3 regions of the Sphingobium sp. BYY-5 genome follow, and region 3 is predicted to be linked to each of the others. Evidence: riboswitches for the same ligand, from Rfam matches in the RefSeq annotation. Region 3 holds a riboswitch; each other region holds the start of a gene.
The links. Region 3 has a riboswitch for cobalamin ahead of MOK15_RS18490 (cobalamin biosynthesis protein CobG). Riboswitches for the same ligand answer to the same signal wherever they lie in the genome.
Positions count from the first base shown of each region.

Region 1: another riboswitch for cobalamin. It lies ahead of MOK15_RS04565 (TonB-dependent receptor); the one in region 3 lies ahead of MOK15_RS18490 (cobalamin biosynthesis protein CobG).
Region 2: another riboswitch for cobalamin. It lies ahead of MOK15_RS16700 (CbtB-domain containing protein); the one in region 3 lies ahead of MOK15_RS18490 (cobalamin biosynthesis protein CobG).

Region 1 is NZ_JALEBH010000001.1:934,155-936,349, reverse strand. Features, by position in the region: gene MOK15_RS04570 (TonB-dependent receptor) at 1-416, opposite strand, end outside; cobalamin riboswitch at 568-793, shown strand; gene MOK15_RS04565 (TonB-dependent receptor) at 978-2,195, shown strand, end outside.
Region 2 is NZ_JALEBH010000002.1:78,607-80,801, reverse strand. Features, by position in the region: gene fghA (S-formylglutathione hydrolase) at 1-117, shown strand, start outside; gene MOK15_RS16705 (histidine phosphatase family protein) at 77-769, opposite strand; adenosylcobalamin (AdoCbl) riboswitch at 767-920, shown strand; gene MOK15_RS16700 (CbtB-domain containing protein) at 924-1,151, shown strand; gene MOK15_RS16695 (CbtA family protein) at 1,164-1,874, shown strand; gene MOK15_RS16690 (YjbE family putative metal transport protein) at 2,040-2,195, shown strand, end outside.
Region 3 is NZ_JALEBH010000002.1:541,369-543,563, reverse strand. Features, by position in the region: gene MOK15_RS18495 (PepSY domain-containing protein) at 1-705, shown strand, start outside; cobalamin riboswitch at 736-957, shown strand; gene MOK15_RS18490 (cobalamin biosynthesis protein CobG) at 1,205-2,195, shown strand, end outside.

The sequences.
Region 1 (2,195 bases), on a different contig from region 3:
CCGCCCCGCGTCACGCGAACCACCGACAGTCGCTCGGGCGCAAGCGCGCTGAACGGGATATAGCCGAAAAAGGGATCGGCGATCGGCACGCCGTCGAGCAGCATCAGCGTACGGCTTGACGCATTGCCGCCCAGCGCGCGCAAGGTCGCCCCCTGATTGGACGGGTTGGACGACCGGCTGTCTGACCGGCGGAACTGCTGGAAACCCGCGACATCGCCCAGCACGCTCTCGATCCGGCCTGAAGCACTGTCCATCAGCCGCTGCCGGTCGATCACCACCGACCCATAGACCGGCGTGCCCGGCGGCAGGTCCAGCCCCGCCCCCGTCACCACGATGGACGGCGCATCGTCGGGCGCTTCAGCCCAGGCGGTGGCTGGCACGGCCAACAGGATGGCGGACAATAGCTGCTTCTTCATGGCGCTCCCCTTGATGCGCCCCCTTTGTTGTTTTTCACCGTCTTTGCAAATGGAAAGGGCAGCATCCCTCTTCCCCCCGACAGAGGCGCCGGACGAAAGCACATTGCCAAAATGGTGCGGCGCGTTATGGGCATGATGGTGGGGAATATCTGTTCTCCATGACCGCGTCGGTGCCCCGCGAGGGGCTTGAATGGGAACATGGTGAGGCGGCTTAACAAGAGCCGGCAAATCCAGGGCTGTCCCTGCAACTGTAAGCGGCGAGCGCGATGCACAGGTTCCGGAACAGGCCGGGACAGCCACTGGGGGAGACCCTGGGAAGGTGTGCATCAAGCGACGACCCGCGAGCCAGGAGACCAGCCAGCGTGGGTCGCTCATTGTCCCAGGTCCAGGGAGAGACCAGGGCACGGAGAATGTCCGTCGAGCGACGACCAAGCGGCCGGGGCCGCTTCGGCGCGGGGTATGCGGGCGCAACAACGCCAGTCCGCCACCATGCGCCGGTCGATCGCGTTGCGCGTTCGGCAGGCCCTGCCTTCGTTGCCGGCGTTCGGAGGGGGCTCTCCGATGAAGACTGTAAAGACTATTTCCCTATTGGCCCTGGCAGCGGCGACGCCTGCCCTGGCTCAGGCGCCCGAAACGGAACCCGGCACGCGCCCCGGCGATGAGATCCTCGTCACCGCCTCCCGTTCCGGCGAAGGGGTGAAGGCCAGCCAGCTCGGCGCGTCCGTCACCGTGATCGACGCCGCCACGCTGGAAGCGCGGCAGACGCGCATCGTGTCCGACGTGCTGCGCGACGTGCCCGGCATCGCCATCAGCCGGATCGGCGGAGTCGGCGGCCAGACGCAAATCCGCCTGCGCGGCAGCGAAGCCAATCATGTTCTGGTGCTGATCGATGGTATCGAGGCCGCCGATCCCTATTATGGCGAATTTGATTTCGGCACGCTGATCGCCGATCCCGCCGCCCGGATCGAGGTGCTGCGCGGCCAGCAATCCTCGCTCTACGGTTCCGACGCGATCGGCGGCGTGGTCAATTATATCACCCTGTCGGGTCGCGAGGCGCCGGGCATCAGCGGACGGATCGAGGGCGGTTCCTTCGGCACGGTCAGCAGCGCCGCGCGCGTGGCGGGCGCCAGCGACGGCTTCGACTACGCCCTGTCCGCCTCTTATTATGACACGGACGGCTATCCCACCGCGCGCGGCGGCAACCGGGACATCGGCTCCCAAAGCCTGGGCGCGACCAGCAAGGTCAACTGGACGCCGACCGACGCCGTCAAGCTGACGGGCGTGCTGCGCTACAGCCTGACCAAGGCCGACACCAACAACAGCGAGTTCGATCCCACCAGCCCTCTGTTCGGTTACACGGTCGACAGCCCCGGTGTCCGTTATCGCAACGAAGCGCTCTATGGCCTGCTATCGGCGCAGCTTACCGGGCTGGACGGGCGATGGATCAGCACGCTGTCGGGCCAGTTCGCCGATACGACGCGCAAGGGCTATAACGCCTTTGGCTTCGACTATGGTGACAAGGGTCGCCGCTACAAAGGCTCCCTCTCTTCCAGCCTGACCCTCGGCACGGAAGCGGTGACGCACCGCATCACCGGCGCGATCGATGTGGAGCGGGAGAGTTTCCGGAACCTTTCGAGCTTTGCCTTCATGGGCAGGCGGCATACCGACAATATCGGGCTGGTCGGGCAATATGAGATGACGGCCGGCGCGCTCTCGCTGGGCGGGTCGGTGCGTTACGACGACAATAACCGCTTTCAGGACACCACCACCTGGCGCGTC
Region 2 (2,195 bases), 460 kb from region 3:
TGCTCCGTCGCAGGGATCGACCTTAACCTGCGGGTCCAGCCTAGCTATGACCATAGCTATTATTTCATCTCCACCTTCATGGAGGATCATCTGCGCTGGCATGGTAAGCGGCTTTAGCCTTTCCACCACTATCAATAGGGAGCGCGCCAAGCGCCTGCAGGCGCCATGCCCGATTGAAGGAAAGGCGGCAGAATGAAAGCGGGGCGATGTCGATGGCGAGGGTCGCGCGCAACGGCATGTCGAGCATATGAGCCAGCGCGGCGCGGATCATCATCGGATGCGTAATCGCCCCCGGCCGGCCTGACGTCTGCCCCGCCAGGCTATCGATCCAGGAGCCGATGCGCGCGGCGGCATTCGCCATATCCTCCCCATCCGGAGCGCCGGCGGCGGGATCGGCAAGCCAGGCTGCCAATCCATCGGGATGCGATGCACCGACCTCCATAATGGTGCGCCCGCTCCACGCGCCATGATCGACGTCACGCAATGCGATTTCCGGTTCCACCGGCAGCGCCATGGCCGCTGCCGTTTCCATCGCGGACCGCGCGGGACTGCAAAAGAGCCGATCAAACCGCACGCCCGCCATCGCCGCCACGGCCGCGCGACGACCGGCATCGTCCAGCGGCTCTTCCGGCCCGGCAAAGCCACCCGATCGACTGAAGCGTGTCGCACCGGCACAGACCAGGGTAAGGGTAAGGGTAAGGGTAAGGGTAAGCGTAAGGGTCAGGCAAAGCTCCGACAGACAGTTGACGCCGATCGCCTGCCGGTTCAAAGGACAGACAGCGTCCAGGAAGAGGAAGCCGGTGCAAATCCGGCGCGGTCGCGCCACTGTAATCGATGCCCTTGCCGCGCGTCGAGAGCCAGATTTTCTTCCTGGGCTTTTGATACCCCCATCGGGACGCGACATCCCGCAAAGGAGCATGACCATGGCCAGCAATGCCGCCCTGTTCGACGACGTTTTCATTCCCGTACGCGGGCAGGCCGCAATTCCGATCGAGGATATCGCCCCCTGGGCCGTGTTCGGGTTGCTGATCGCGATGATCTTTCTCTATTTCGTCAGCACCGAACAAGGTGCCTATGCCCTGTTCGACGGCATGTATGTGCATGAATATGTGCATGACGGCCGTCATCTGCTCGGCTTCCCCTGCCACTGACAGCCCAATCACATGACCAAGGATCTCTTGTGGCGCGGAATGCTGGCGGGCATTCTGGCGGCCCTGCTGTCGACCTTGTGCGCGCGCGTCATCGCCGAGCCGCAGGTCGACCTGGCCATCGCCTATGAAGCGTCCCATGCCGCCCATGATATGGGTGGCGGAGAGGAAGAACTGGTCAGCCGCGCTACCCAGAAGGGCGCGGGGCTGCTCACGGCGTTGACGCTTTATGGCGCTGCGGTGGGCGGCATTTTTTCGCTGGTTTTCGCTTATGGCTACGGGCGGATCGGGCGGATGGGACCGCGCAGCTTCGCGCTGCTACTGGCGGGCCTGGCCTTCCTGCTGGTCGTGATCGTGCCGGCGATCAAATATCCGCAGACACCGCCTGCCGTCGGGCGACATGAAACGGTGGGCGTCCGCACCGCCGCCTATTTCGCGATGATTGTCCTGTCCTTGGGCGCTGCGGTGATTGCTGGCAGGCTGCGCATGGCGCTGTCCCGCTCCTGGCGCAGGATCGATGCCGTCCTGCTCGCGATCGGCGCCTATCTGCTGCTGGTCATGCTGGGCCAATATCTGCTGCCCACGATCGATGAGGTGCCCGAACATTTCCCCGCGAGCCTGCTGTGGAATTTCCGCGTTGCCGCCATGGCAACCCAGTTGGTGCTGTGGGCGACGATCGGCGTGGCGTTCGGCCTGTCGGCGGAGCGGTTGCTGCAACGCCAGTAACAGCCCGCCAGGGGAAGTGAAGCTGCGTGCGATAGTCATGCCGCCCTGAAAGGCTGATGACAGCTTCGCTTCCTATTCGGCGGCGGCCCCAATCCGCATGACAAAGGCCGTTCGTTCAGGCGCTGGCGTCCCGACGCCCTCTCCTGCCGGATGGCGAGAGGATTTATGAACGACATCTGGCATCATATCGTCGCCGACTTCTCCAATCTTGGCTCCCCTTCCGCACTGGCCGCTTTCGGCCAGGTGGTGTTGATCGACATCATGCTGGCGGCCGACAACGCAATCGTCGTCGGCGCGCTCGCCGCCGGGTTGCCGCCGGCC
Region 3 (2,195 bases):
TCGATGAGCCCATGGGGCGGCCTGCGCGACAAGGGGCAGGCGGACGTGCCGCGCCTTTACGCCCGCGCCCAACCTGTCTTTCCGGCCATTGACCCCGCCATATTTCTTCGGCGCGGGCACGATGCCAGAGAAATACGGTTCGCCTATCTGGGCGGCCTGCCCATCATCACCATTTGGGGGCCGCAACCGGCCGAACTGCTGGATGGACGGAATGGCCGACCCATCATACTTGACCAGCCACGCATCCTGGCCATGGCGCGCAATGCGATGCCGGGTGCCCGGCTGGTCGGTGTCGAGCGGTTGGAACAGCCGGATCGATATTGGTATTCGACCGGGGACCCGCGGGATGACAGTCGGCCTCTACCGATCCTGCGCCTGAAGTTTGTCGATCCCGCGCGCACATGGTTGCACATCGATCCGGCGACCGGGGCGTTGCTCGGGCAGTTGGGGGCTGGGGGTCGCTCTTATCGTTGGCTGTTCAACGCGTTGCACAGCCTGGACCTGCCTTGGCTGCTCATCTGGCCGGTCATGCGGCACGTCTTGATCTGGTTCCTGTCCATTGCCGGTGTGGCCATTTCCGTGAGCGGCATGGTGATCGGCTGGCGGCGGCTATTCGCGCTGAAGAGAGGAGGGAACGGGCGCAAAGGCCAGGCCCACCATCTCAACCAACAGTCCCAGCTTGGCTCGACCGTGAGTTTCGACTAGTGGAGCTGTGATGCCTTTGGAGCGATCCGGGCATTCCATGAACGCACCGGTGCTCCGCAAGGGGCATAATCGGGAATGCGGTGCGGGGGCCTTGCTCCCAATTCCGCGGCTGTCCCTGCAACTGTGAGCGGATAGTGCGATGCATCGGCCCCTTGGGGGCAACCACTGGGCAGGCGGATCGCCGGGCCGGGAAGGTGTGCATCAAGCCATGACCCGCGAGCCAGGAGACCGGCCGGTGCCGTGGTCGCTCTTGCCCTGACCCAGGGGTTGGTCATGGCACGGTCCTTCTCCGTCTGGGCGACGAAGCTGTGCGGCTGGGGCTGCACGGTCGCGTGGTGACGGGTGCCTGTCGCGCCTGCCCGCCGTTGCGCGTCGACCGGTGATGCCGGCAAGCCCCGCCATTTTGCGTCCGGGCGCGCGGAGAAGCTATGTGGGCCGGGACGGCGAAGGCAGGGGCAAGGGGGCGGTCAGGGGCTGGTGCCCAAACGCCTGGCGCCCGATGATGGCGGGCGACGGATTGCTGATGCGGGTGAAGCCGCGCCTGGGCCGCCTGACACAGGCCGAGGTTGCTGGCCTGTGCGCGGCAGCGATCGCCCACGGCAATGGCCAGATCGATGTGACACGCCGCGCCAACCTCCAAATCCGGGGCGTGAGCGAGGCGACATGGCCCAAGCTGCTCGAATGCCTGCTGGACCTCGACCTGGTCGATAGCGATGCCGACCGTGAAGGCGTGCGCAATATCCTGATCGCGCCGGATTGGCAGGACGATGACGCCAGCCATCGCATCGGCTGCGAATTGCTCGAACGGTTGGACGAACTGCCGGAACTGCCGGAACTGCCGGACAAGGTCGGATTTGTCATCGATACTGGCCCAGCGCCCGTCCTCACCGGTAAGCCGGGGGACTTCCGGCTCGAACGAACAGTGGACGGCGCCATCATGCTGCGCGCGGACGGCCGGACGAACGGGGTGGTTGTGGAACGGCATCGGGAAGTGGACGCCCTGATCGCGCTCGCCCACTGGTTCGCGGCAAGCGGCGGAGCGCAGGCGGGACGCATGGCCCGGCATGATAAGCCGCTGCCCATATGGGCGGCGGGCACGGACAAGCCCGCCCCTTCTTTGCCGCCCTTGGTCCCCGGACGCTGGGACCGAGGAGCGGCCTATGGTGTGGCGTTCGGCCGCCTGAATGCGGACACCTTCGCGCGTATGATGGATGGGCAAGGCGGGCAGGGTGTGCGTATCACCCCCTGGCGTATCCTTCTTGTTGAGGGCGAAGGCGCCCCCGCCGACTATCCCGGCCTGTCGAGCGATCCGGCTGAGCGGTTGCTGCGCATCGACGCCTGTCCAGGCTCTCCCGATTGCCCGCAGGCCAGCGTGGAAACGCGCAATTTGGCCCGCCGCCTTGCGCCCCATGTGACGGGACGCCTGCACGTCTCCGGCTGCGCCAAGGGCTGCGCTACTTCTTCTCCTGCCGACGTGGTCCTGACCGGAC